Regions from separate parts of the Rhodovulum sulfidophilum DSM 1374 genome, predicted to be linked through region 2. Evidence: riboswitches for the same ligand, from Rfam matches in the RefSeq annotation. Region 2 holds a riboswitch; the other holds the start of a gene.
The links. Region 2 has a riboswitch for cobalamin ahead of A6W98_RS18250 (hypothetical protein). Riboswitches for the same ligand answer to the same signal wherever they lie in the genome.

Region 1 (14,316 bases), 990 kb from region 2:
GATTCCTGCTGGCATCGGGACCACTTTTCACGCCATATACATTGGCCTGTGGCAACAAGAGGTTCGCAGAGGTGTCGGGGACGATTTCCATTGTGACGAAGGCCGTGGCCTCCCAAATCTGAAAGCCGAAAAAGGGCTCGATGTTGAAGCGCGACCAGATGCCGTCAAACGAGGAAACCGTGTTGCTGACATGGGCCCTGAGCCCGCGCGAGGCCGCTTCCTCGAGAATCAAATGCGCCGGCAAAGTGCCAACCATGGCGCTACCATAGGTGGCAAAGACCACCGGTCCGTCTGCCTCTGCCGCATCGAGCAGGGTGTCGACCATTTCCCGATAGGTTACCGAGCGCTTCTTGTCAGGGCCGTAGAGCGGCAGCAGGCTCTCCATTTGCGGTATGCCAAAGGCCGATGCGTCGATGGGTGGCACACCGAAAATGCGCTTGGCCTGCTTCATGACGGCGACGGTCTCGAGCGTGAAATCATTCGGCGCTCGCATACCATATCCCACCAGATACACGTCGGCGACCGGGACGACCAACTCATAAGGAAGCACAACCGTGCCGACCGTGTTCGGATCGCTTTCTGTCGGGGTAGTCCGGTTCATGACTTTCTCCTCCTCTGTGTTCGGTTATTGCGGCGCGGTCCATGTACGGACCTCGCCGAGGGTTACGGGCATTGTGTCGCTGACATCGATAGTGAAGCGGTAGACGCGTCTTGCGCGGCGGCTGTTCTCGGGGTCGAAGAAGCGCAGCTGGACGTCCCAGCAATCGCTGTCGAGACGGCAGAACGGGCTCTTCTCGACGTTGATCGTATCCACGGCCATGCCCCTTGACAGCGCGCTGGCAAAGGTCTGTGCCGCCTGGAACGCGTTCGTTGCCGCGAAATTCAAGGCCCGGTCGCGCGACATCGTACCCAGGTTGCGCAAATCGTAATAGATCTTGGTCAGGAACTCGCGGAGGTTCTCGGTGATGGTGGCGACCTCCGCAGCGCCGTCTCCATGCGCCTGCGCGGCGCTGACCGCGGCCTCCACCAGCTTGTTGACCTCCCAGCCATAAAGCCCGCGGATCTGCTCGATCTCGACGATCGGCACCACCTGTCCGGAATAGAGTTTCACCGACCGCCCGCTCAGCACGCCGGGGATGGCGACGCGCTCGATGTGAGCGGGGTCATCGTCTGCGGCGACCGAGCCGGTCAGCAGGCGGGTGAGCAGGCCGTAGATCTCGGCGGCGAACGAGCCGCTGGCTTCGAGCGCATAGATCGGCGTCAGTTCGAGGTTGAGCGTCCAGATCAGCGAGCGCGCTTCCGACGGGTTGTTCGCGAGATGGTCGACCATCTGGCGGGCATCATAGGGGTTGGGCGGAAGGACGGTGCCGTCGATCTCCTGCGGCGCCATCAGCTGCTTGAACGTGTCGCGCCGCGCCTCGGTGCCGAAATCATAGCCAAGCTCGCCAAGCGCATAGACCCGTTGCCGCATCCCGCCAGGAAGAGATGACAGAATCGGACCGTCGATCATTGCCAGAGGCCCCGATTGTGGAGCATTCGCCTGTTGCGGTGGCTTCGACTGTTCCGAGGCAGCTGTTTCCTGTGCTGATTGCACAACAAGAGCCGCCTCAGGGACAACGCTTTGCTCTGCCGCCGCCACTTCCGCCGCGACGCTCACACCCAATTCAGGATCACCGGACTCCGCGCGCTTTTTACAGCCGCATGCGCTGGCCTCGGCCCCTTCGCCATTCCGAAGCATCTCAGACATAATCCTTGTTGACCTCTCTATGTTTATGGCTCCGCTCAGAAAGCGGTCGCAATATCCGCTTCCGTCAGGCTTGTGCCCGGCTTCGCCTATGTCGCACTTATCTGCAGTGGAGATCAGCAACGCGCCGACACCCAGTGGATCCGGCTTGTGGCCAGCCGCCACCTGCATACTAAGCAGAACGGCCGCGACACCCGAAACGACGGGAGCCGCCATGCTGGAGCCGGTCATCTGAACCAGCCCGCCGCCAGGCTCGGCGCCCAGCAGGTTTTGCCCCGGCGCCAGAATTGCATGGCCTTTATACGCGGCACCCCAATTGCTTTGCGGAAGCGGCAAACCGTCGTCGCCAAGAGCGCCAACCGCAAGAACCGTGGACACTGCCGCGGGAACATGGTTGCAAAAGCAGCCGTTGTTGCCGACCGCAGCCACCACCAGGATATTCTCTTCGCCGCAAAGCCGGAGTGCCCTCCCAAGCGCATCCTCCGGGTCTCCCGACTGTGAAAACTGACCTCCGCTGATATTCACGATATGTGCGCCGTGCTCGACCGCGAGTTCGATTCCACGTGCTATTTCCAGTTGCGAAGAGCGGCGCGTTACGTCGGAAAAAGCCGGAACGTTAATTCCGGAACACCCTGGGGCAATCCCCGGTACCGGCCCTCCCGGTTGTCCGAAAATGAGACTGGCAACATGCGTTCCATGACCAACACTGGTTCCACTCGACAAGTCCTGCCAAACATTGTCCAGACAGGACAGCTGCGCACCGTGAAATACCGGGTGATCAAGGTCGACGAGGCCGTCGACAACGGCCACGCAGATCTCTGGCAAGCCCGTCGACTTTCGCCAAAGCTCCCGCACACCGGCAATTTCTTCGACTTTGACCACAGCGCGCAGCTTTCCTTAGCAATGCCGCAGATCAGGCTTCGTCTTCAAAAGCCAGGATGATCACGACCGTCGTATCGGAGAATTCAGCGCCATCTTCGCCAACAGCCGCGCCGGCATTCACGCGCTTCACCGGAACGGAGAGCTGAGGCTCAACGCTTTCCATCAGATTTTTGGTCATATTTTGCTCCTCAATTGAAATTGATGCACCCTCCGTTTCGAAAGGCGATCATGCTATGTTGAGAGACATCAGGCCAATCTCGAGGCCAGAAAATTTACCGGAAAAGGACCACCGAAAGGCAATCGTCAGCTTCAATGCTCAAGCCGACCTGACGGGTTAAAGGTAACACGCAAAAGGTGTGCGGTCTACAAGTAGTCACGCGAAGGATTTGGACGCATCAGCGAACGGCGATGCGCGTGGAGCCAGGGGCCGAAAAGACTTTGAGGTGGCTATTTGGGGCAATCTTCATTTTCGGACATCAGTCTCTGGATTTATTTATTTCAAGCTTTTGGCCTGTTTCAGGCGTCGCAAGGAGACCTGATCGATGAGCATACCCTATTGGTTGGCTTCTCTGCCCCCAAGGGAGGATTTGGGCCCATAAAGAGGAACGAAACATGAGCCAGAGGACTCACGAATCCGATGAAGTCCCGGCATACTCAGGCGGGTGGAGTTGCTGGTCTGTCAGGCCGATTCGTCGCAGAGGCGTGACGTGCTCCCCTGAACAGTCCGCGGTTTGAGGTTAGCCTGTTCTCCAAACGAGGAGACAGACGATGCGGAAAAGCCGTTTCAGCGAAGAGCAGATCATTGTCATCTTGAAGGAGCATCAGGCCGGGATAGGTGCCAAGGAACTGTGCCGCAAGCACGGCATCAGCGATGGCACCTTCTACAAATGGCGCTCGAAGTATGGCGGCATGGAAGTGTCCGAGGCCAAGAGGCTGAAGGCCCTGGAGACTGAGAACGCCAAGCTGAAGAAGATGCTGGCGGAGCACATGCTCGACGTCGCCACACTCAAGGAAATGCTGGGAATGGGAGCAGGCGAACGCCACGCGTTCGAGTGAGCCTGCGGACGCTTCTGAAGCCCGGTGCTCGGAGACGTGCCGTGGACTGGGCCATGACAGAGAAGAACTATAACCAGCGGAGGGCGTGTGCCTTGGCCGGGCTTGATCCGCGCGTCTATCGGCGAAGGTCAAGCAGGCCGCAGGACCAAGGGCTGCGTCAGCGTTTGAAAGAGTTGTCCGGAGAACGCAGGCGGTTCGGTTATTCGACAGAGCTGCAGCGTGATGCGTCAATCGAAGATCAGATCCGGGCCTACCGCACCCAGACAGATCGCCAGGGATATGAGGTGGTGAAGGTCTATTTCGACCGTGCGGCATCGGGTGCGAGCCTGATGCCGCCGGGGATCCCCGAATTGCGCATCATCGACGATGAACTCTGGCAGGCGGTACGCAGCCGCCAAGGGGCGCTGATTTCCAGAGGAACGCGGGTTCCGGTATGGGACCGGCGGCGGCCGAGGTTCCTGTTCTCGGGCCTGATGCAATGCGGCGGCTGCGGCGGCTGCGGCGGCGGATACGCGAAGGTCAGCCAGGACGCCTCCGGCTGCTCCCGGGCCCGCAACAAGGGCAGCGCCATCTGCACGAACATGCGGACGATCAAGCGCGTGGATCTTGAGCGCAGCGTCCTCGATGCGCTGGAACACCACCTTATGGATCCCGGTCTGGTGGAAGCGTCCTGCAAGGAATACACGGCCGAGCGCAACCGGCTGCAGGACGCGGCCCTGGCCGGTCGAAGCAAGCTGGAAAAGGAACTGGCGCGCGTGAGAGGCGGCCACGCGAAGCTTGTGGACGCGATCATGGCGGGGATCCCCGCGGAGCAGGTAAAGGACCGGATGCTGGCGCTCGATGCGCGGCGCAGGGAGTTGGAGGCGGCGCTTTCCTCGGTCCCGCCCCCGGCCCCGTCCGGTTTCACCCGTCGATGGCGCTGACTTAAGGCAACCGTGATCTGAGCAATTGAACCGCGGCACGATCACTCATCACCATCGGAATCCGAGCGAGGCTGAAACGGTTCGTCGTCCGCCATATTGGCAATACCGGGTGCTCGCGCACTGACCGACATAGGTTTTGTCGAACAGGTTGCTTGCATTGACCCTCAAGCTCAGGCCTGCAAAATCGGGACTCAGGTTCTCGAAATCATAGCGGAGTGAGGCATCGACCAATGTCGTTGCCGGCAGATCCATGCGGTTGGCCGCATCGCCGAAACGCCCGCCGATATAACGCACACCAGCGCCGATTTCCAGGCCAGCCAGCGGACCACCATCCGGGAAGGTGTAGTCGCCCCAGAGGCTTGCTACGTGATCCGGTATCTGAGCCGGAACGTTCCCCAGATAGTCGTTGCTCTGTGTCACCTTGCCGTCCATGTAGGTGTAGCTGGCTTTCACGTTCAAGCTGTCGCTGAGGGCGGCGACACCTTCCAGCTCGATACCCCGTACCCTGGTTTCGCCGGTCTGGACATCGAATCTGGTATTGACGGGATCGGTCGTCGTGACGTTCTGTTGGGTCAGCTCATAGGCGGACAGGGTCACGAAGCCGTCGAAGCCGACCGGCTGATACTTCACGCCGATTTCAAATTGCTCGCCGGTTGTCGGCTTGAAAGCTTCTCCGGCGAAATCGCTGCCGGGTGTCGGCTCGAATGAGGTCGAATAGCTGGCGTAAGGAGCGAGGCCGTTCTCCGCCAGATAGACTACGCCTGCCCGCCACGTGAATTTCTCGTCATCTTGGTCGACGACCGTGTTCGTCAGCCGGTTCCGGGTCGAACTGCTGACGACGTCGTAACGACCGCCGAGCGTGAACGCCCACCGCCCCAACCGCATCTGGTCTTGCAGGTAAAAGCCGGTTTGATGCTGATCTGTCTCTTCACTGCGGGTGGTCGGCGGCATTGAAACCGGCGCGCCGTAAACCGGGTTTTCGATGTCCAGGCTGGAGGCGGCCGCCGTACCGAACCGGAAGGCGGAGTCTATGTATCGGTAATCCAGACCCACCATGAGATCGTGGGAGACACGTCCCGTTGTGAACTCCGCCTCGGCCTGGTTGTCGACAGCGAAGGACTCGAGGGACTGATCGACAAAAGAGCGTTTGCGCGGCATGGTCGTGCCGGCCAGGGCGGCACCGGAATAGCTCACATAACGGTAATCCGCGTCCTGCCTGTCAAAACGAAGGTTTTGCCGGACCGTCCAGACGTCATCGAAGTGATGTTCGAACTCGTAGCCGATCGAGCGCGACGTGCGAATGAATTTGTCGAACGAGGGTTCGCCCGCGTAGAAACTGGTCGGTATCTTTCCGAAGGATGCTGACGTCAGTGTGCCGACCGGCGGCAACACGTTGACTTGGTTCCCAAGGTCCTCACGAAGATAGCTCCCCAGAAGCGTGAAGGTGGTATCGGACGTTGGCGTCCAGCGCAGGGAAGGCGCCAGGTACTGGCGATTGTCCCTGCCGTGATCGGTCTGGGTGCCGCTATCGCGAGCCAGGCCGACCAGCCGGTACTGGAACTTGCCTTCCGCGTCGATTTCTCCGCCGAAGTCGAACGAGCCCTGGCGACGCCCAAAGGTGCCGACCGAGGTGTTGATCTCGCGAATGGTCTCGGACGTCGGCTTCTTGCTGACAAGGTTGACGAGACCGCCCGGAGCATTTTGCCCGTAGAGCACCGAAGACGGTCCCTTCAGCACCTCGATGCGTTCCAGGCCGAACGGTTCCGGCCGTCCCAGGCCCGCGAACCTGCCTTTGCTCAGCTTGAGCCCGTTGAGGTATTGGGCGGAATCGAAGCCGCGGATCAAAGTCTTGTCGTATCGCAGATCGGCGCCACCCCAATAGTCGCCGAGGACGCCGGAATTGTAGCGGATGGCCGCACCGACGGACTGAACCTGGCGCGTTTCCAGCTCGGCCTCGGTGACCACGGAAATGGCTTGCGGTGTCTCGATCAGTGGCGTGGCTGTCTTGGTGGCGGCGCGCGACGTTTCGGCCACATAGCTGTCCGAATCCTCCCCCTCACTTGTCAAGACGACCGGCGGGAGCACGACGACATCATCCTGCGCCCGCGTTTCCGAGGCTGTGGACATGAGGTTCAGACTGGCGATCAAAACAAGAGCGAACGCACGAAAATGACCCACGACACCTCCTAATATACGATAAATTTCAAGGCTTTGCGCCTTTGCCTCAAGCGTGTTGCACCCCCCATAAGAACTATGATTAAAACAGTCAAGATTACAAAGGGCATCGGAAACGCGCGACGATGAGTGACATGGATACGATTACGCGGCGTGGTTTCGTTTGCGGCGCGATGGCGCTTGCGGCCCCGGGTCTTGCCAGGGCGAACCCCGGTATCGTGGTTCGCGATCTCCTGGGCCGTGAGGTCAGGCTTGCGAGGCCGGCCAAGCGCGTCGTGCTGGGGCAAGGGCGTTTTCTCAGCATGATCGGCATGGTTCATCCGGATCCAATCGCAATTCTTGCCGGCTGGGCTGACGATCTGAACAGGACGTTTCCGAACGAGGCCGAAGCATGGAGCAGCCGGTTTCCCGCGCTCAAGTCACTGCCCGTCATCGGCCGGCGAGTCGGCAGCGACTACGCGATCGAAAGGCTGCTGATGCTTCAGCCAGATCTGGTGCTGATCAGCCGTTTCAATGCCGGACCGGTCGACAACGACGGGAGCACGTCCTTCATCCGCAGCCTCACCCAGGCGGGTCTCACTGTCGCGGTGGTCGATTTTGCACAGGATCCGCTGAAGGACACGGTTCCGAGCCTTCGAATCCTCAGCCAGTTGCTCGGGCAGGAAACACGCGGCGAAGACACGATTTCCTTCTACCAGGCGACGCTGAAACGGATCACCGGGGCGTTTGGCGATCGATCCAGAGCCCCCACCGATCTGGTCTTCCACAGCCACGCGGGGGTGATGCCCTGCTGCGCCAGCATCGCACGGGGCAGCTTTGCCGATCTCGCCGCCCTGGTGGGTGGCCACAGTATCGCGGCTGACGTGTTGCCGAAAGCGGTCGGTCCCATCAATCTCGAATACATGCTGACGCGCCAACCTGATGTCTATGTCGCAACCGGCGGACTGAAAGGGGACGCCGCAGGCGGTATCTCCATCGGTGCGAACGTCACCGAAGCCCAAGCGCGCGAAAGCTTGATCCGGATCGTCTCGGATCCCGGCATCGCGGAACTGAACGCGGTGCGCAACAAGCGCGCCTACGCCGTCTGGCATGGTCTCAATGAGACGCCGCTGCATCTGGTTGCTCTCGAAGCACTGGCCGGCTGGCTCAACCCGGGCATCAAGGATGGTTTCGACGCTCGAAAGACGCTCGCCGCATTTCGCAAGCGCTTCCCGTTGCTCCCGCAGGACGGTGTCTACACCGTTGCCCTCGATCTCTCAGCATGAGCGGACCAGATGACCAGCCGTAAGCTTACCGTATATTCCACCCGCCACCGCGAATTCACGCAGTTGTTGGCCGACGGTTTCCGCCAGGAAAGCGGGGTCGAGGTGACGATCCGGGACATCAAGTCCGACGCAGCTCCGCTGATGCAGGAGGAAGGACCTGATTGCCCCGCCGATATCGTGCTCACGGTCGATTTCCGACGGCTCCTGAAACTCGCGGACGCCAACCTTGCACAGCCGGTCAGATCCGGCACGCTTGATCGACTGGTGCCAGCCTACCTGCGCGATCCCGAGGGCCGCTGGTTCGCGCAATCCATGCGCGCGCGCCTCATCTTCGTGGAAAAGTCGCTCGATGTGACGCGTCTCGACTATGACGACCTCACAGACCCGCGCTGGCGCGACCGGATGTTCATCCGGTCGGCTGACCACATGTTCAACACGGGTTTGATTGCCGCCTACCTGGCCCGTTACGGGCAGGAGAAAACCAAAGCCTGGCTGGCGGGCATCGCCGCCAACAACCCGCTGGGCAATGGAGGTGATCGGAACGCCGCGCGGGCGATTGCCGAGGGGCGGGCCTTGATCGGTGTCGCCAATTCCTACTACTTCGGTGAAATGCAAGCTGGCGCAGGTGGTTCGGAGCAGAAGGCCTGGAGCGAAAGCCTGCGGGCCATTGTGCCGACATTCGATGACGGCCGAACCCCGATCAACATAACCGGCGCCGCTGTCGCAACACATGCACCGCATCGCGAAGAGGCCGTCGCCTTCCTGGAGTACCTTGCCGGAGACAATGGCCAGCAGATCTACGCGGACGTCGGCTACGAATACCCTGTTTCGGAGAGGGTCGCTCCGAATCCCATCATCCGCAAGGCCGGTGAACTTCGGCCGGACACCCGCCCCTTCCCGGCTATCGCGGCGTTCAGCGAGACGGCCGAGGCTTATGCCCGGAACAGGCCGTGGAACCAAATTCGCATGAAAGACCCCCTACTTTGAGACATTCTCTGCAGATACCGGCCGCGGCTCGGTCACTCGCTCAAGGTTATGCCAGTTTCGTCAGATACAGGTTTCTGATCCTCATCCTCATGCTTGGGCTGCTGGTCATCGCGTTCATTTGCGATGTCTTCACAGGACCGGCCGCCTTGTCACCCGGCGTCGTGATCACCGGCCTTCTGGATTCCGCCGGGTTGCCGAGTTCGATGCACTACATCCTGTTCAATGTCCGCCTGCCCTATGCGGTGATGGCGATCCTTGTCGGCGCGTCGCTTGGATTGGCGGGCGCGGAAATGCAGACGGTCCTCAACAATCCGCTCGCCAGCCCCTTTACGCTGGGTGTCTCCGCCGCCGCTACCCTCGGGGCCGCTCTGGTTCTGGTGACGGGCCTTTCGGTGAGCTGGCTTCCGCAAGAAGCACTTTTGCCGGCAAGCGCTTTCCTGTTCGCGGCGATGGCCGCACTCCTCATCCACGTGCTCGCGCAAACGCAAGCCAATGGTGCCGACAGCGTGGTCCTGTTCGGTATCGCCCTGGTCTTCGCGATAAACTCTGTTGTGGCCCTGCTGCAATTTCTGGCCGATGCCGACACGCTGCAACAGATCGTATTCTGGGGCATGGGCAGCCTGGGCCGGACGACCTGGCCGAAAATCGCAACCGTGGCAGGCGTTCTGATCGTTGCAGTCCCCCTGTCCTTGCGAAATGTCTGGAAGCTGACTGCTCTTCGTGCTGGCGAGGCACAGGCTGAAAGCCTGGGGATCGATACGAAACGGCTTCGGCTGACAGTAATGTTGCGCGCAAGCCTGTTGGCAGCTGTCGCGGTCTGTTTCGTCGGCACGATCGGTTTCGTCGGCCTTGTCGGGCCGCATATCGCGCGGCTGCTTCTGGGTGAAGACCACCGCTTCTTCCTGCCAGGCGCTGCGTTTGCGGGAGCGCTGATCCTTTCGCTGGCGTCGATCGGGTCCAAGATGGTCATTCCGGGAGTGATAATCCCACTCGGTATCGTCACCTCGATCGTGGGAGTCCCGCTGTTCCTGTCGCTGCTGATCGCCAGGGAGCGTCATGCATGACAGGTCTCGCAATCCACAATCTTTCAGCCGGTTACAGGCGCCGACCGGTGATAGAAAACCTGTCACTCTCATCGGTGGCACCAGGATCACTGGTTGGCCTTCTCGGCCCGAACGCCTCCGGCAAATCGACGCTTCTGCGCGCCATTGCCGGCCTCGGCGCAGGTTCCGGCCGCGTCGAGTTGAACGGCGTGGATCTGGCGGCCGCCGACCACAAGACTCGCGTCGAGACAATCGGTTACCTGCCCCAATCCTTGCCGCCTGCCAGCCCTCTGCTGGCTTACGAAGCGGTGCTGGCCGCCTGCCGCGCGGTCAGGGCGCTGGATACGCCAACCGCGGAACAAACCGTCGAAAACGCATTCTCCGCCCTCGGCATCAGCCATCTCGCACTCGAGCGCATGGATCGGCTGTCGGGAGGACAACGTCAGATGGTTGGCCTTGCTCAAGTCACCGTACGGAACCCGAAGCTTCTGCTGCTTGACGAGCCCACCAGCGCGCTTGATCTGAAATGGCAACTCGCGGTGATTAACGCCGTTAGAGACCTCCTGCGTGAAACCGGCGCCATCGCCATGATCGCCATCCACGATATCAATCTCGCGATCAGGTCCTGTGATCAACTCGCTGTGCTCTCGGAGGGCTCGCTGATCGCTTTCGGCCCCCCGGAAGAGGTGATTTCTTCCCCGGTAATCTCCCGTGCTTACGGGGTCCCCGCTCGTATCGAGCATTGCGCCGCAGGCATCCCATTGGTTCTGGTGGATCACGCAACGCCGTAGGTTGTCGGCTGAAACGCTCGGCGTTCAGTCCCGGCATCTGGTGGATCGGATTGAGGATGTGACCTTCCCCCGCAATCAGGGCCGGGTTGATCCAGGATCTTCCGGTTGGATTTGAGTGTTGAGCGGCAGCGACATTGAGATCCTGCTTGCCCAGATGATACTTCACCGCGACCAGCCGCGGCGGCTCGTGGCTACGACGGAAGGAAAATACTAGGCGGCAGTGATTTCGCCGCGTTGGCCCCGGTCCGAGCGGGTGGCCGTTGAGATTTCGCCGCGTCGGCTTCGCTCATTTCGCCAGGTCATGACCGTCAGGAGGGATCGGCCCGCCGGCAACTGCCGACGGGCCGGCAGGATCAGGCGCGCTCGCCGAGGGCTCGGATGTGGGCGGGCAACCGATCATGGCTGCCATACATGAAATGAGCTTCCATCCGTTCGGAGTAGCGGCTGGCCTCGGTGGTGCGCCCCACGGCCTCGGCCACCTCGCGGATCAGCATCGGATTGGCCCCGCAGCAGACCCCCAGGTAATCGACCCCCATCGCATGGGCCTCGCGGGCGAAGGCGCCGATCTCGTACCGGCTGCATTGAAGCGGATCGAGCGCGGTCGGGAAGGTCCGGCCGTGGGGCGCGGGGCAGGAACAACCGGGATCGGAGAGATTGAAGAAAGTCGGCTCTGCAGGCGTGGTGCGATAGGGAACCGGCAGCGCGCCGACATGGCACGAGACGGCGGCGCGCACTTCCTTGAGCCATGGCAGCATCGTCTCTGGCCCACGGAAGCAGTTCAGCCCGACCACATCGGCGCCGCCCTGTTCGAGCTGCTGGCAGGTTTCAACGATGCCGACGCCATCCATCATCGCGTTCGCGGCCATCGGCGCGATCGTGAGGACCACGGGCAGGCCGCTGGCCTTAGCAACCTCAAGCGCCAGAAGCGCCTCGCCGGCATAGTAGAAGGTCTCGCCCACGATCATGTCGGCGCGTTCCTCGACGGCCCAGCCGACCATCTCCTCGAACATGGCACGAACCTCGGCCTGCTTGCCGGCATCGACGGGGTCCCAGATATTGGTGTTGGAGATGTTGCCGGCCATCAGGTTGCCGGGCTGCATATCCGCGACCTCGCGGGCGATGCGCAGGGCGGCGCGGTTCAGCGGCTCTAGCAGGTATTCCTTGCCGATGACCCGCATCTTTTCGCGGTGGCCGTTGTAGGTGAAGGCCTCGACGATGTCCGAGCCGGCGTGCTGGAAGTCGAGATGGAGCGCGCGCAGTGCCTCCGGGTGATCCAGCGCGACCTCGGGGACGAACTCGCCCGCAGCGAGATAGCCGCGACGTTCCAGCTCGAACAGGAAGCCTTCGGCACAGATGACGGGGCCGGCGTCGAGCGCGGCGGTGAGCGGGTTGGCGGTCATGACCATGATCCTTCTTCAGAAGTGACGACCATCGTTGGGGGAGCGCCGAGTCTGACTGGTCGCGGGCCGCGGTCCGGCGCAATTGATCCTCGGATCGGCGCGGGGCGCGCGCCGACTGTCTCAGAGGCGGGAACGTCGTACAGCTGCGCCTCCGCGCCGTCGCGGTCGGGGCAGGGCAAGATCAAGGCGGCGGAGCGGCTTACGCAGGGAGGCCCGGATCAGTTCGCAGAACACCGCGACGGCCGGTTTCGATCGCTCCAGATCCATGGCCGCGATACAGGCGTAGATCGCCTCGTCCTTGTAGGGCGCGTTGCCGGGCATCGAACCGAGCCATTGCATGTAGCCCAACTGTCCCTGTTCCCGGGCCCGTTCAGGACTTTCGGGCGCCATGATGGGTCCGTTGATCGTGGTGTGAAGATGCATTGCGCCCTCCGCGCGAATGGGGCGGAGTCAACCGGCGGTAGCAATAGTCTCAGGACGGCATGGTCCATCTTATCTGCTCCTCGTCCGGGGCACCCCGCCCGGGTTGGTATCGAACAGATGGCAGGTCTCCTGACTCGCGGGTCGCCGCTCCCCCGATCCTTCCCGGGCCTTGCTGCCCAGTGGTCGCTTCGGGGTCGCTCGCCGCCTACAGTTGCGGGGGCAGTCACGGCGTTGGGCCTAAGCCCGCACCGCGTTCCCTTTTAAGGTTGGCCGGACATACCGGATAACCACCATCTACTGTACCATGTCTGGGTCTCCTTGTCGGATCAATACCGAATATAGCTGGTTCAGTGTCGCGGTCACCTGCAATTGGAATGGGCTATGTTACGCAAATCGGCTTGGAGATTTGTTGCTTGAATCCAGAGTGATAGCTGGGAGGCGTAAGCGACTATTACCGCCGACCTACCAGATCAAGAACTGGCGGGCCTATAGCCACGCCAGGTGGTGGTCTTCGCAGGTCTGCTCATGCCAACTGGCTAGCACCCTGGATTCGCAACATGAATCCATACTGCATTTGCGCAACAACGCCTGTCTCAATGCTTCATTGCAGGACGACCAGTTCGTGGTCTTGTCGTTTTCGGGGGGGGCAACTGCTTATGGTCTCCCCGCTATCGTGCTGGATTCAAGTAGTGACTCCCCAGAGGCGATTTGTGCAACAAAGCCATATGAGCCAGAACCGCTCCAACGCTTCATCCTGCGGCTCGGCTTCGACCGAACCCCACGGCTAGCAACAAAGCCACCGATCCGGCGCCGAGAGCGACACCCAGAACGCCTCCATACCCAATCTGAGCGGCCATGGCCGCACCTGCAGACATGGCCGCAATCGCGGCGAATTGTCCGGACGTAAACTGCAAGGTGAAATCCGTGGCGGCGCTTTGCGGCGCGGCGCGGTCCATCATCATGGTCGCCATCACGACCGAAACCGGATTATAGCACAGGAAATAGGCGATCGCACCAAACGCCGCTGCTTGTGTGAGCCCCCAGGCCGGCAATAGAAGCGCTGCGACACCGGTGATCTGAAGGCCCACCCCCATAACCAGCGCGTCGCGACGACTGAGGCGATGCATGAGCCATCCGCTGATCAGGGCAGCGACGAGACCGGCAATGGAGCCGAACACATTCACCACCAGGCCGATCCGGGCTGGCCCCCATCCCTGATCTACCAAAAGCGGCATCAGAACAGCATAAGCCATTCCGCTCGATGCCGAAACGAGCAGGACTATTCCCAACCAGCACCTCTGTCCCGGCTGCCACCAGAACACCGTCATCCTGCGATAGAGCTTACCCGTCGCATCCCCGTATCTCTGCCAGGCGGGTTCCTCGAAGCCAATGAGCTGAACCGCGGGAATCGCCGTGAGAACCGCAAGGAGTGTCAAACAGCCTTCCCAACCGATCTGGGGGTAGAGCATCAAAATCAGACCGCCTCCCACCATATTTCCCACCAGGCCACCAGCGATCTGCAATCCGTTCCCCAAACCACGGCCGGTCTCTGGCAATAGGCGACATGCCAGCCCATCCACGGCGATGTCCTGGGTCGCGGCCAGTAACGCCACGCCAAGACAGAGCG
Region 2 (14,316 bases):
TGTCCGATCCGCGCAGCGCCGTCTCCGTCCCACCCGTGCTGGCGATGAATCATGTTCCACGAAGGGCGGCGAGGCCGAAGTTTTTCAGCAGCCTGCTAAGATGATAGTCGCGCTGATTCCACAATCCGGCCTTGGCCAGGGCTTTCATGAAGGTCGACCCATCGAACGCTTCGCTCGAAATTACGTGATGATCCCGGTATGTGATCAGATGGGCGCCAACCGTTTGGGTGTTGATCACTGGTGCATTTAAAACGTAAAATTATCGCTCATACCTCACTCCAGGAAATCGGTTTCCACCAATCCACGCCCTGCTTATGTCACTGTGCATATTTTATCAGATCCCCAGCCCAACATCCTGTGGGAACGATAGAATTGCCAGAACTCCATCGAGCAGGCATATTCACTATTAAAACGGTCCTCGGTGATCCCGATCGCATAGCGCCACACATGCCGTCCCTGCACCTTATCTCCATGAAATGCGCATGGGTCATCCGGGTCCTGCGAAGGCAGCCCTCCTCCCCAATACTTTCTGTCGTCCCTTCTGCGCGACCAAGTATTGCCTCGGATGTCGCCCATGAACACTGTGCCTTCGAAATCCAGACAGTCCACGGGCGGGGGCGGCAACAGCAGCCAGTGCAGGCCATGTTCGGTTGTCCCGTTCTCCGGTTTTTCCGTCAGGATGCGAACCGGAAGAAACCGATGCCCCCCGGGTTCGTGCGTTTCCAGAAATTCCCGCAGAATCGGCGCCAGAACGAACGGCCCCGTAAACATGCCTATCACCTCGGGAACCTTGCCCTTGACCAACTTGCGGATCAGCAGAGCCTGCCCCTTAGGGAACTCCTCGAGCGTCGCTTGTCCCAAGTAAATACTTCTGAATAGTTCAAGAGGCATTTCCGGCAGCCAGGTCATTCCGACTGAACTACCGTCATTGATATTACTGGAAATCAGGTGCGCATAGTTCATCGGTCTTGATGCGGGCATGTCCGGTCCTTACAAAGTCCATGGGCGAGCCTCGTACCCGCCCTGCGAACACCTGAGCGCTGAGACTGCTCCAAAGATACAATCACGACAAAAACTATCGGAATAGAGTCTGGGAGCAACTGAAATTTGTATCAGACAGTCGAAATGTCCGGAAAGGACAGTGTCAGGAGAATGTCGTTTCCTGAAGTGGTCCAGGAAAATCGGACGGTTGGCGGAGGTGTATCAGAACCAGGTCAGCGGGTGGAAGCTCTAGCAGGCCGCTGCAAAACGTCTTGCGACGACCATTGTCGTCAAATTCATCGGCCCCCAGCACGATGAGCACCGTGCAATGCAGCGAGAGAAACCGCGAATGGGGTGTTCTGATACCAACGCCTTCGTCTCATGACTTTTTCAGCACCCTGTTAGGCGTCGGCAAATGCTGCGCGATGAACGAACGTCCGGCTTCGAGAAGCTGCGCCGCAGCGCTCGACCGCGAAGCGGACGGCAGCTAAGGGCCGCCTATGCCTTCCCAGCCTTCGAGCAGTTCATTGCGTTTTGACAATCAAGTTTAACACATCTTAATTGGCATCATGAAGATATCTGTCGCAGTTGCTTTGATGTTGTGTGCCTTTGCCGCTGCTCTGGCTGCTTTCATCTGGTCAGGTCCGTCCGAGATCAGGCACTACATCGCCGATGAATTGTCAGAACTGACGTGCGAGGAGCTTGGCGAACGCCACACGGAAGTCATCGATGCATACCACGACGCCGAGATTGCCCACTACAGCCGGACAGGTGCGTTTCATGATGACCTTGGCATCCCACCCGAAGACGTTGTGCCATATGCTGTTTTGTTGAAGCGCTTTATGCGCGATAACAACATCAGCGAGACCGATTTAGTAACGCGTTCAATACCTATGCCTCTGCTCTATTCAGATTTCTATCATGAGGTTTCGGGCGCATGTGCCGCGAACCCGTCGTGGCGGGCCGTAGAAGCAATGCGGCGGTCCGCATTGAACCGCGGTTTGATTGGCAGGAACGAAGTTGATTAGGCTGAAGGAAATGAAACAGAAATTTGGGCTGTCTCTCGGCGCTTGCTGCGTAGTTATCGGCACCATGGCGCAGGCGGACTGCCCGGCAGGACAGGAACCCTTCACATCCTGCCAGATCGATGGCCGCAACACCGAAGTCTTAGTCTGTTTCGACGAACAGGTCGTGACCTATAGCTATGGGCCTGTTAGCGGCACACCTGATCTTTTTCTGTCCGAACCTATTGTGCATATTGATTTTGAACCGTGGTCGGGCTTGGGGAAAGCAATCAGCGAAAGCGTTACCTTTTACAACGGTGACTTTGCCTATGACGTTGGTGGCGGTTTCGACCGTCCGTTTTCTGAAGAAGAAATGCTCGAGCCAATCAGGCGCTTTGGCTGGGTCGAGGTGACCGAGAGCGGTGCGATGGCCGCATACCTTGAATGCATCCCCGAAACGGTGAGTTACGGATTTGGCGGCGACATCCATGACATCAAGGTGGCGGCTAGGCAGATCTGGGACTCGGATTCATTGACATGGATATCCGACAGCATTGTGCCGCCAGTTCCACCGCTTCTGTCGGAAAGCCATCTGTATGAAACAATCCAAGATTGTCTGCCCGCATCAGAGTTCAGCCTGAATGGCGTCAGCGTGGGTGATCCGTTGGATACGCTTGGCAAACTTGGATCACCAGAAATGGTATCAGACCCCTTTGGGAGCGGCGAATTGATTGATCGGATGGTCCTTGTTGGCGCGAACATCGATATTTTTCAGGACAAGGTCTATGGAATGTCCACCTCTTCGCCAGGTTGGGGCACGCCCTCAGGGCTTAGGGTGGGTCTGACCCGTGGCGAAGTTATCCGCATTCTTGGGCGGGTGCCAAAGGGATATAATGCCATGTCAGATAGGTATTACATCCACGTTTGCTCTGACGTGCAAGATGCTGAGGACGAATGGGGTATGTTGATTGAATTTGGGCAGGACAAACGTGTGGACAGTATCAGCTTTGCAAGCCCTTTGCATTAGCACGGCCCGATCTGGAGGAGGTCCCATTGCAGCGCTGTAAGAAGATATTCATGGCGATCGTGCTGGCGCTTTCGGCCAGTCAGGCCGCTGCTGATTGTGGGCGTGGGAACATCCTGTTTACGTTTTGCGACATCGCAGGCAAAGATACGGTCTTGCGCGTGTGTCATGACGATTTCACCGTGACCTACAGTTATGGGGTAGCTGGCGAGGTTCCACAGCTTTATCTTTCGGAAGCCATTGCGACCGTGGACTATCACCCATGGGATGCACCTGATCCAACATCTGGGTCGATCACATTTCGCAACGGCGAGTACGCCTATGAAGTCACAAGTTTGTTTGTGACGCAGGCCTTTGCCGATGACATCCCATCTGCGGCGCATTTCGGATGGGTCACAGTCACACGAAATGGCGAGATCGTGGTCAAGCTGGAGTGCCGACCTGAACCATCGCGCTACGTCTACGGTGGGTCTCTCTATGAGCGGACGACAGCGATGGGGTTGGAGTGGAACGGCTATGAGCGGGGTTGGACAGAGTATTGATCTCTGCGCCGTTTCCGCCAGCATCGCGTCGTTGGTGTTGCGGTCTAGGTGAGCCGTTTGCGTCGCCTCGTGTGATGGTGTTCCCAAGCGGCCAAAGCCAAACACATCGTGATCGCACCCGCATACACGGCGAGGATCGGACGTTCGCCCTGATCAGGCAAAAGCAGAAAGGTTGGCACGGTGATGATGGTCAGGAACGTGGCCAATGCATACCGAATTGGAATGGCCCGAAAAACAAAGACCATCGCAAGCCCATAGATGCTGAGGGCGACCCAATAATAGTAGCCGAAGATTCCATAGGCGATACCTCTGGGGCGGCCCCAATAGTCAACGGCCACTTTTCCAATGGTGGCAATCACCAGTGAATAGAGCACCCCGAAGAGCAGAGCGGCCATGAATGTACGTAGGGTAAAAAGGCGTTTCATACTGTTGCAGTTTTCAATGTCTCGCACTTGGAGAGTCTCAGTCGGGGACGGTGTCCTAGGACAGGTTTTATGATCAATTTTCGCGAAGTTTATTTTTCTGGTTACCAAGCGCCCGATGGTCTGAGGGCATTTGACTATCATACTGCATTGTTCACCGATTGCAGACATGAGTGCAACCGCCGAGAGATGACGCTTTGTCCCGGGGACCGTGAGTTCGCTACGGTTCGAAATTAGCAGTCACAGCGAATGTCTTGTGTGGATGGCTCCCGCATAGCAAGTCGTAAATGATCTCGCGCACCTTTTCAGAAGCAGTCTTGTGTCCGGCCTGTTTGCGCGGTTCACACCGCTGGCCCTGATGGGATCCGCAGATCAGGTTCCTATCTGCTTTGCGGGCAATTTCGCCCGGGACATTCGGCGGAGCTTCCTGATCGTTGCGGCTGAAGGGTACACCATCACATCGTCGGTCTTGCTATCTCGCTGTTTCGGTATGTCTCAGGCTGTGTGAGGTCGGTAGGATTCGTTCCTGGTCAGCACCGCCCACATGATCCGCGCCGTCTTGTTCGCCATGGCGACGGTCGCGAGCCGGGCAGGCTTCCTCTGCAGCAGCTTCGTCAGCCAGGGATCGGCACGCTCCGGATGGTTGGAGACCTGCCGCACACGCGATGTCATGCCGACGACGATAAGCTGACGCAGATACCGATCGCCCATCTTGGTGATCTTCCCTAAGCGCTCCTTGCCACCGCTGGAGTGGTTGCGCGGTGTCAGACCAAGCCACGCCGCAAATTCCCGCCCACTCTTGAACTGGTGACCCGATCCGATCGTGGCGGCCACGGCCGAGGCGGTGACCGGCCCAACTCCGGGAATGCTCTGCAGGAGTTGCGCCTGGCGGCTGAGACGAGCCTGGATACGCATCGTGATCTCGTACCAGCGAAAGCGGTTGTGGAGCTCGACCAGCTGACGGCTGAGGACCCGCAGAACGTCCTGGGCGAGCTCGGGGAACCCGGACTGCTTGCCCTCGATGATCCCTTTCGCAAAATCGATGGCCCGCGCGACGCCCCGAGCGATGGCGATCCCGAACTCCGCGGCCAGGCTTCGGAGCATGTTGATCAACTGAGTGCGCTGTCGAACCACGAAGTCCCGTGCGCGATGCAAGGAGAGAAGCGCCTGCTGGTCCTCGGACTTGATCTCGACAAACCGCATCGTCGGCCGCGTCACGGCCTCGCAAATGGCTTCTGCATCGACCGCATCGGACTTGCCCCGTTTCACGTAGGGTTTGACGTACATCGGCGGCATCAGCCGGACAGTATGACCGAGCTTCGTAAGCTCACGGCCCCAGTGGTGGCTCGATGCGCAGGCTTCGATGCCGATGAGGCAGGGCGGCAGTCGCTCGAAGAACGCCAGCACCTGCGCCCGGCGTAAAGGCCGATTGAAGGCGACCTCTCCGGTCTCGGTAACTCCGTGGACATGAAAGATGTTCTTGGCCAGGTCGAGGCCGACAGTGGTAACTTGCATGGGGTGGCTCCTCTCAATTGCAGATTCTGACACCTGCAGTATGGCGCATCGCGACGCCGGGAGCGGGAGCCATCCACCCCATCTCCTCTGACGGGCCGCACCGCAGCATTGCTAGACATCGGCCAACGGCGGCAATGGGCCGATCTGGTATCTGTATTTTTCGTTCCGTAGTTTCGGTGCGTGCTATCCACCTTCCATATCATCGCCACGAACGACGCCAACCAACCTGCGGAACTCACCGTCATCAGATGCCTGCTTCCAGAAGTTGATGAAACGGCAGACCAACTGCAGGTTCTCCTTGGCGTAGTGCCCATTGCTGTCGATGCGGTCCAAGGAGGGCAGCATGTTGTCGTCCGTCTGTGCGCCCCGGAACTGGAACGGCAGGCCGGTGATGGCGCAGCGGTCTTCCTGGATGGTGAGAAGGTCCCGGATCAGCTTGTCCAACTCGGCGTCGGACATATGCAGCTCCTTGTTCTTGACGGTCGAAGGGATCACCTGGCCGTTGGAGTTGAAGACCGTCTTGCCCACCGAATACTTAATGTCGGCAATCGATTTTTCCCTGGCTCCGAGGTGTCGCGCGTCGGCCCTTTCACCATTGGCCAAGTCGCCCTTGGCTTCCCTCCCCAACAGGGTCGAGAATGGCCACAGCAGGGAATGGGCGTCGATAAGGCGGACGTGTTCCAGTTTGGCCTGATCTGCGATCGGCTTGCGTAGGGCGTTCAGGATCCCGTTGAAATGGCTGTAGTTCTCCCAGGTACAATTGCGCAGGGTGCGGAATTCCAGGCCGATCTCACCGAAGACACGGTCGAAGCCGGTGGGTTGGATCGGCATGAAGCGGTCCATGTCCTTGAGGAAGAACAGGTAAGCCATCAGCGGGTATTTCGAGCCGGTTGCAGCGATATTGAATCAACGGTCAGACCTTCGGACAAGTCGCGTTTTTCAACGGAATAGGCTCGTTCCCGACCTTCGCCGCGCCGCAGGGGCAAGCGCCTGATCGCCCCTCGCGCGGCGTCGCTCACGGCCCAAACCGGTCCTTCGTGCCTCGTGCAGCGGGTTGCCGGTCGCAGCCCCGAACCGGACGAGTCAGGCCTCTGAGATCTCCCCGGGCCACCCGGCAGACGCTGGTACTTTGGGCAAGAAGCTACTTTTCAAGATCCTCACCGAGCATAGGTGGAGATTTCCGAGAACTGATCTTCAACGCACCAGCGACCTGCGTCGCCAAATTCAGCCGCCTACTCGTTACCGAAGATACCAAGACTGGATGCCTAGGCCTTCATAATGTCAATAATTTCCTTAGAATAAAATGATAGTTACTTTACTTTGACATGCGGGCGTATATATTCCTCCGGAATCGTGAGCATCTCGAGTTCAGGAATTCACTCGAAAATATGCTTGGCGGCAGATTTGATGAAGAATCAACGCAGCAAAGGCCATCATTATATACCTCAAGCTCTGCAGCGCGCCTTTGCCTCCGGAAAACAGCAGCTGTGGTACGCGAAGAAGACTCGCAGCGGCGAATACGATAACCCGAGAATCCGAAATATTAGGACGTTCTTTCAGCGCCGAAACTACTATACAATTTACAACGAAGGTCGTCCTTCAGACGAGGTGGAGCGAAACCACTACGGTCCCATTGATAACTTTCTAGGAGAGCTACTCCCTGAGCTTAAGATTGCGTTTGAAAAGGGAAAACTTCCAACGCTTGAAGGGAAAATTGAGCACTCTCTGCGCGAAGTTATTGCCGAGATGTTAAAGAGAACGCCGGATTTCATTCCGGAGTTTGACCAAGCCAGCCGCACACGCCAGATGGTGCAAGATGCCGTGGAAAATTTGCCCTTGGATATATTTAATCTAACTCCTGCGGGTCGCAACTTTCTTAAGAAAATAAAAGATCCCTCCCAGCAGGAGCTACTTTCTCGTTCAGCGCGAGTTCAAGCCGCGTTACGCCCTTCGGAACAATTTTTGAAACTACTACACGAGCGATCAGTCCGATGGGTTCGGTGTGAAAGACATCATTCGTTCATCCTATCGAGCGCCGCTGTCGCGCGGCTCGGGAACGGTGGGTCCAATGGTTTGGTCAACCCCCAATCAGAACTCTGGATGCCCTTGCTACCGCAATTGGCGGTAGTTCTTGTAGGGAAGGCGGGGCGTGACTTGCTTGCTGAGACACTGTTGCCTCGGGATAGAATCCGCCGAATAAATATATACTTGATGCGAATCGGAAAAGAAATTGCATCCAGCTCACCGGAGCTATTGGAGTCCATTGCGGGGAAGCGGCGAAATAAATCTTCCTGATTGCCCGCCATTCGTGCGGCCATTCTATCACATCCTGACGGATACCAGCGGTGAATGAGTGCATTCACCATCTTCTGGGATTTATCAAAAATATACCAGCCATGTGAAACCCAACATCTACCCGCTGCAGTTAGGTGAGTGTTTCCTCAGGCTTGCACTTCTTCTGGCCATCTTTCTGCTCTCATCTGGCTCGGAAGCCGTGCTTTGGCGAAGCCAATTTTCAGAACTCAAAAAAGAAAATAATTTCCAGCCTAGTGGCGCAAAGCAGCCCTGGTGTCAGCGTCAAGAGACTGGAACGCATTTTGGCAAGGGTCTGAGCCAACGGCCCAGCCAAGCTCGGGCCCTATGGTGGCATCGTAGCTTTTCGAGCCAGTTGTAGGGTCGAAGCGTAGTGGCTCCGCTCGCCAAAAGCTCAAACTGTAGACTAACCTGGCTGGTGCGGATCGTGGAGCGTGTACCACACATACCATTGCCAAGTCAGGGGCTGGGCCGCTATAAGGTCCATTCAAGCCTATCCCATTCGCATTGAAGGGATGGCTTTTTTCTTCTCCGGTTAGATATTGCGGAACCGCAACGCCATTCGAGTGAAAGGCATCCAAAGAATAAACCCGATACCACACTAAAGACTGATGTGGCTTGCTCCAATCGCCACCAGGACCTGGGCCCAAAAATGCGCTCATTCCAATTGGAAGTGTGCGGTAATCACTAAACAGCCATATGTGGCCGACCTCCCTGCGAATGGTTTCAGGTAAGGTTTCCTTCGGAAGATTTTGCGGAATTTCTGGAGGATGCTGTTCCTGTTTCGCACGAAATTCTAAAATCTCCTGGCCAAGTGCCCGGCGCCCCTGCGTATCCATGCCACCGGTTACAAGCGATCCACGCCCTATCTGAGAGCTAGAAATCGCGCTATGTGTGTTTTGATCCGCAAATCCGTCTACAGCTCCAGGATTATAGCCCAGTTCAAGCAGGAAACTCTCATCGCTGTAAACGAGGTTGTCAGTTGCGTATGCATTCTTCGCCCAAATGGTCGCAATCGCTGCGCCGATGACGATGAACTGAAAAACCATCCCGACGACTCCGTTCTCGTTGCGGCCAAAATTGTAAACTGCCAAATGTCGCGACATAAGCCTCCAGCATGCGACAGCATCACATGGCTAAATTCTCCGTTGGTTATATTGTGATGTTCATTGCAAATGGCGAGGCAGTCAATAGCGGAGAGGAAGCGGGTATTTAATGAGCCTCTGAGCTGTCGTATGTCATGAATCATTCAACTTCCGGTTTGAGCTGGAAACGTCAAATTTCTATTGTGCGGGCCTGTTGTGGAACAGACCCAGCCAGGCCGCCAGATCGCGCCCGGTCCGGAATTGTTTCGCATCGCCGATCGTGGCGATGATGGCCGAGGCGGTAATCGGACCGATCCCGGGTATGCGCATCAGCCGCCGGGCATCTGCCGTCATCATGGCGTGCTGTTCGATCATCCTGGTGTAGCCGACGACCCGGGTGTTGAGGCCCACCAGCTGATGGCACAGCGTCCCGAGAATACCGTTGGCCAGTTCCGGCATGTCGGGATGGTCCCCGCCGAGGTGGCGTTTGGCAAAGGTGAGGATGGCGCCCACTCCGGTCGGCAGGATGTGGCCGAATTCGCGCAAGATGCTGCGGATCATGTTCACGATCTGGGTTTGCTGCCGGACCACAAGATCGCGGGTGCGGTGGATCGCCAGGATCGCCTGCTGATCTTCCGTCTTCAGTTCGACGAAGCGCATCGTGGGTCGGCGCACCGCCTCGCAAATCGCCTCGGCATCGACCGCGTCGGTCTTGCCCCGCTTCACATAGGGTTTCACATAGCCCGCAGGCATCAGCCGGACGTCGTGACCGAGCTTGCCCAATTCGCGGCCCCAGTGATGGGCGGACCCACACGCCTCCATCCCGACGACGCAGGGCGGCAGGGCCTCGAAGAATTGCAGAAGCTTGGCGCGCTTCACCGTCTTGTTGAAAATGACGCGCCCATTCGCGGAAATCCCGTGAACCTGAAAGACATCCTTGGCCAAATCCAGGCCGACCGTATTGACTGTCATTGGGTGGCTCCTCTCTCAGCAGTCGATGACAACTGCACTATGGCGCATCGCGACGCCGGGGGAGCAGGGGCCATCCACATCATCCGCTTCGGCGATCCCGGGGCGATTCCCGGAGACAACCGCGAACGTCCGGTCTCCGCCGATTGTGTTGAAAAACTCGCTTGCGGGGCCGCAGAGCACAAGCTCACGGGACATGGTTCCGCTTTTCTGCGATCCAGCCTCGTAAATGGACCTTTGCTGCCCCTGTGAAGAACGGCGTTCCAAACTCAGACGACCTCTCAACCGCGGCCGGAGTTTTTCAACACAATCCGCCCCAAGCGACCAGGGCCGCTCTCTGCCGATAGCAGATGGGGTGGATGGCTCCCGCTCCCGGCGTCGCGATGCGCCATACTGCAGGTGTCAGAATCTGCAATTGAGAGGAGCCACCCCATGCAAGTTACCACTGTCGGCCTCGACCTGGCCAAGAACATCTTTCATGTCCACGGAGTTACCGAGACCGGAGAGGTCGCCTTCAATCGGCCTTTACGCCGGGCGCAGGTGCTGGCGTTCTTCGAGCGACTGCCGCCCTGCCTCATCGGCATCGAAGCCTGCGCATCGAGCCACCACTGGGGCCGTGAGCTTACGAAGCTCGGTCATACTGTCCGGCTGATGCCGCCGATGTACGTCAAACCCTACGTGAAACGGGGCAAGTCCGATGCGGTCGATGCAGAAGCCATTTGCGAGGCCGTGACGCGGCCGACGATGCGGTTTGTCGAGATCAAGTCCGAGGACCAGCAGGCGCTTCTCTCCTTGCATCGCGCACGGGACTTCGTGGTTCGACAGCGCACTCAGTTGATCAACATGCTCCGAAGCCTGGCCGCGGAGTTCGGGATCGCCATCGCTCGGGGCGTCGCGCGGGCCATCGATTTTGCGAAAGGGATCATCGAGGGCAAGCAGTCCGGGTTCCCCGAGCTCGCCCAGGACGTTCTGCGGGTCCTCAGCCGTCAGCTGGTCGAGCTCCACAACCGCTTTCGCTGGTACGAGATCACGATGCGTATCCAGGCTCGTCTCAGCCGCCAGGCGCAACTCCTGCAGAGCATTCCCGGAGTTGGGCCGGTCACCGCCTCGGCCGTGGCCGCCACGATCGGATCGGGTCACCAGTTCAAGAGTGGGCGGGAATTTGCGGCGTGGCTTGGTCTGACACCGCGCAACCACTCCAGCGGTGGCAAGGAGCGCTTAGGGAAGATCACCAAGATGGGCGATCGGTATCTGCGTCAGCTTATCGTCGTCGGCATGACATCGCGTGTGCGGCAGGTCTCCAACCATCCGGAGCGTGCCGATCCCTGGCTGACGAAGCTGCTGCAGAGGAAGCCTGCCCGGCTCGCGACCGTCGCCATGGCGAACAAGACGGCGCGGATCATGTGGGCGGTGCTGACCAGGAACGAATCCTACCGACCTCACACAGCCTGAGACATACCGAAACAGCGAGATAGCAAGACCGACGATGTGATGGTGTACCCTTCAGCCGCAACGATCAGGAAGCTCCGCCGAATGTCCCGGGCGAAATTGCCCGCAAAGCAGATAGGAACCTGATCTGCGGATCCCATCAGGGCCAGCGGTGTGAACCGCGCAAACAGGCCGGACACAAGACTGCTTCTGAAAAGGTGCGCGAGATCATTTACGACTTGCTATGCGGGAGCCATCCACACAGGTCATTCGGCGCCTCAAGTCCGAGCCGCCCGTGGATCACGGAAGCGGATGATGTGGATGGCCCCTGCTCCCCCGGCGTCGCGATGTGCCATAGTGCAGTTGTCATCGACTGCTGAGAGAGGAGCCACCCAATGACAGTCAATACGGTCGGCCTGGATTTGGCCAAGGATGTCTTTCAGGTTCACGGGATTTCCGCGAATGGGCGCGTCATTTTCAACAAGACGGTGAAGCGCGCCAAGCTTCTGCAATTCTTCGAGGCCCTGCCGCCCTGCGTCGTCGGGATGGAGGCGTGTGGGTCCGCCCATCACTGGGGCCGCGAATTGGGCAAGCTCGGTCACGACGTCCGGCTGATGCCTGCGGGCTATGTGAAACCCTATGTGAAGCGGGGCAAGACCGACGCGGTCGATGCCGAGGCGATTTGCGAGGCGGTGCGCCGACCCACGATGCGCTTCGTCGAACTGAAGACGGAAGATCAGCAGGCGATCCTGGCGATCCACCGCACCCGCGATCTTGTGGTCCGGCAGCAAACCCAGATCGTGAACATGATCCGCAGCATCTTGCGCGAATTCGGCCACATCCTGCCGACCGGAGTGGGCGCCATCCTCACCTTTGCCAAACGCCACCTCGGCGGGGACCATCCCGACATGCCGGAACTGGCCAACGGTATTCTCGGGACGCTGTGCCATCAGCTGGTGGGCCTCAACACCCGGGTCGTCGGCTACACCAGGATGATCGAACAGCACGCCATGATGACGGCAGATGCCCGGCGGCTGATGCGCATACCCGGGATCGGTCCGATTACCGCCTCGGCCATCATCGCCACGATCGGCGATGCGAAACAATTCCGGACCGGGCGCGATCTGGCGGCCTGGCTGGGTCTGCCCCCCCCTGAACAAATCCAGCGGCGGCAAGGAGCGGCTCGGGAAGATCACCAAGAAGGGCGACCGCTACATCAGGAAGCTGCTGATCGTCGGCATGACGTCGCGCGCCTTGATGGCCAGGAAGCATCCCGAGCGTGCCGATCTCTGGACGCCGTGACTGCCCCCGCAACTGTAGGCGGCGAGCGACCCCGAAGCGACCACTGGGCAGCAAGGCCCGGGAAGGATCGGGGGAGCGGCGACCCGCGAGTCAGGAGACCTGCCATCTGTTCGATACCAACCCGGGCGGGGTGCCCCGGACGAGGAGCAGATAAGATGGACCATGCCGTCCTGAGACTATTGCTGCCGCCGGTTGACTCCGCCCCATTCGCGCGGAGGGCGCAATGCATCTTCACACCACGATCAACGGACCCATCATGGCGCCCGAAAGTCCTGAACGGGCCCGGGAACAGGGACAGTTGGGCTACATGCAATGGCTCGGTTCGATGCCCGGCAACGCGCCCTACAAGGACGAGGCGATCTACGCCTGTATCGCGGCCATGGATCTGGAGCGATCGAAACCGGCCGTCGCGGTGTTCTGCGAACTGATCCGGGCCTCCCTGCGTAAGCCGCTCCGCCGCCTTGATCTTGCCCTGCCCCGACCGCGACGGCGCGGAGGCGCAGCTGTACGACGTTCCCGCCTCTGAGACAGTCGGCGCGCGCCCCGCGCCGATCCGAGGATCAATTGCGCCGGACCGCATCGTGATCCCGCTCTCGCAGTGGGAAAGTGCGAATCATGTTCTGCATCCGAGGTCGAGGCCGACTATTTCACCAGCCTGTTAGGGGGCTTTCTGGGCGGAGCTTGACCCTTGGGCCGGAGAGGTCCCTTAGGCCTCAGCAAGATCCCGCGCATCGGGCGGCCCCCTCGTTTTCTCCGGGCAGACGCGTTCGCCCCTTACGCGTGGATTTTTCTTTCGAAAGATCGATTTTGGCGCAAATGGGTAGTTTGTGGGGTAAAGGGGGGGGCGAGGGTAGAAGGAAAAAGGTTGGAGACCTAAGACGAACTCGCGAGGATACAAGTATAATTCCAGAAAACGGGATCGTCGGAAGCGGCCCGCCTCGCGGCTAGGACAGTGGGGCAGAACGGGGCCACAGGATGACGATCAGAACCAGTTTCGCCGCGGTGATCGGCTGCAGTCTGCTTTGGGTGGCGGGATGCGGCGGCCCCGAAACCCCGGCGGATCAGCGTCTCGACGCCCTGCGCGAGGACGGTCCGTCCGAGGATCAGCGGAATGCCGCCGAGGCCGGTCTGGCGAAGACCATCGCCAAGGAACCCGGGCTGGCCGAGCTGGTCGCGCTTTACGGCGATCCCTCCGAGGCGCCCGCGGGCGGGGCGGCGCTGCCGGACCTGCTGAAGACCGCGCTGGACCGGAACTCGAAAATCGGCCGCGCCGCGCAGGAGATCAGCCTGGCCGACGCGCAGCACATGAACGCCGTCTTCGGGTATCTGCCGCAGGTCTCGTTCACATTCTCGCGTGACCACCTGAACCAGCGGGTGATCTCGTCCGACAACAAGGTCTACGAGAAGGGCCAGACATCCTATCCGGTGCGCACCACGGTCGCCAGCGTCACCCAGCCGATCTACGACATGAGCCGGATCTTCGGCATACGCTATGCGCGCAATGCCCAGTCGGTGGCCGAGGTCGACTATATCGGTGCCGTGCGCGACGTCACATACGAGGTTTTCGACAACTACATCGTCGCCAACCAGGCCCGCGACCGTGCCCGCGCTCTGGCCGCGCGCCAGCGGCTGTTCGACCGCCAGATCGGCAGCCGCGACACGCTGACCGATATCGGTCTGGACGACGACACCGAAAGCGCCTCGTTGCGCAGCGAGCGCGATTCCATCGCC

Region 1: linked by a shared signal. The riboswitch ahead of A6W98_RS03920 (hypothetical protein) and the one ahead of A6W98_RS18250 (hypothetical protein) in region 2 are both predicted to bind cobalamin.

What each region holds. Positions count from the first base shown of each region.
Region 1 covers NZ_CP015418.1:787,164-801,479, reverse strand. Annotated here, with positions in the region: gene A6W98_RS03970 (SAM-dependent methyltransferase) at 1-601, opposite strand, end outside; gene A6W98_RS03965 (PatA/PatG family cyanobactin maturation protease) at 626-2,626, opposite strand; gene A6W98_RS20820 (hypothetical protein) at 2,658-2,804, opposite strand; partial or broken gene A6W98_RS20150 (transposase) at 3,395-3,885, shown strand; gene A6W98_RS03950 (TonB-dependent siderophore receptor) at 4,654-6,783, opposite strand; gene A6W98_RS03945 (ABC transporter substrate-binding protein) at 6,915-8,045, shown strand; gene A6W98_RS03940 (extracellular solute-binding protein) at 8,055-9,032, shown strand; gene A6W98_RS03935 (FecCD family ABC transporter permease) at 9,122-10,096, shown strand; gene A6W98_RS20145 (ABC transporter ATP-binding protein) at 10,093-10,866, shown strand; gene A6W98_RS03925 (homocysteine S-methyltransferase family protein) at 11,220-12,266, opposite strand; gene A6W98_RS03920 (hypothetical protein) at 12,387-12,689, opposite strand; cobalamin riboswitch at 12,792-12,999, opposite strand; gene A6W98_RS03915 (MFS transporter) at 13,439-14,316, opposite strand, start outside.
Region 2 covers NZ_CP015418.1:3,933,453-3,947,768, reverse strand. Annotated here, with positions in the region: gene A6W98_RS18300 (transposase) at 1-50, opposite strand, end outside; gene A6W98_RS18295 (hypothetical protein) at 313-981, opposite strand; gene A6W98_RS21305 (hypothetical protein) at 1,551-2,009, shown strand; gene A6W98_RS18290 (hypothetical protein) at 2,020-3,012, shown strand; gene A6W98_RS18285 (hypothetical protein) at 3,063-3,551, shown strand; gene A6W98_RS18280 (hypothetical protein) at 3,596-3,976, opposite strand; gene A6W98_RS18275 (IS110 family RNA-guided transposase) at 4,469-5,488, opposite strand; gene A6W98_RS21730 (hypothetical protein) at 5,672-6,358, opposite strand; gene A6W98_RS20605 (DUF4238 domain-containing protein) at 6,896-7,783, shown strand; gene A6W98_RS21300 (hypothetical protein) at 8,035-8,850, opposite strand; gene A6W98_RS18265 (IS110 family RNA-guided transposase) at 9,085-9,858, opposite strand; gene A6W98_RS18260 (IS110 family RNA-guided transposase) at 10,288-11,307, shown strand; partial or broken gene A6W98_RS22430 (IS110 family RNA-guided transposase) at 11,679-12,380, shown strand; partial or broken gene A6W98_RS22425 (transposase) at 12,379-12,510, shown strand; cobalamin riboswitch at 12,525-12,706, shown strand; gene A6W98_RS18250 (hypothetical protein) at 12,809-13,111, shown strand; gene A6W98_RS18245 (TolC family protein) at 13,561-14,316, shown strand, end outside.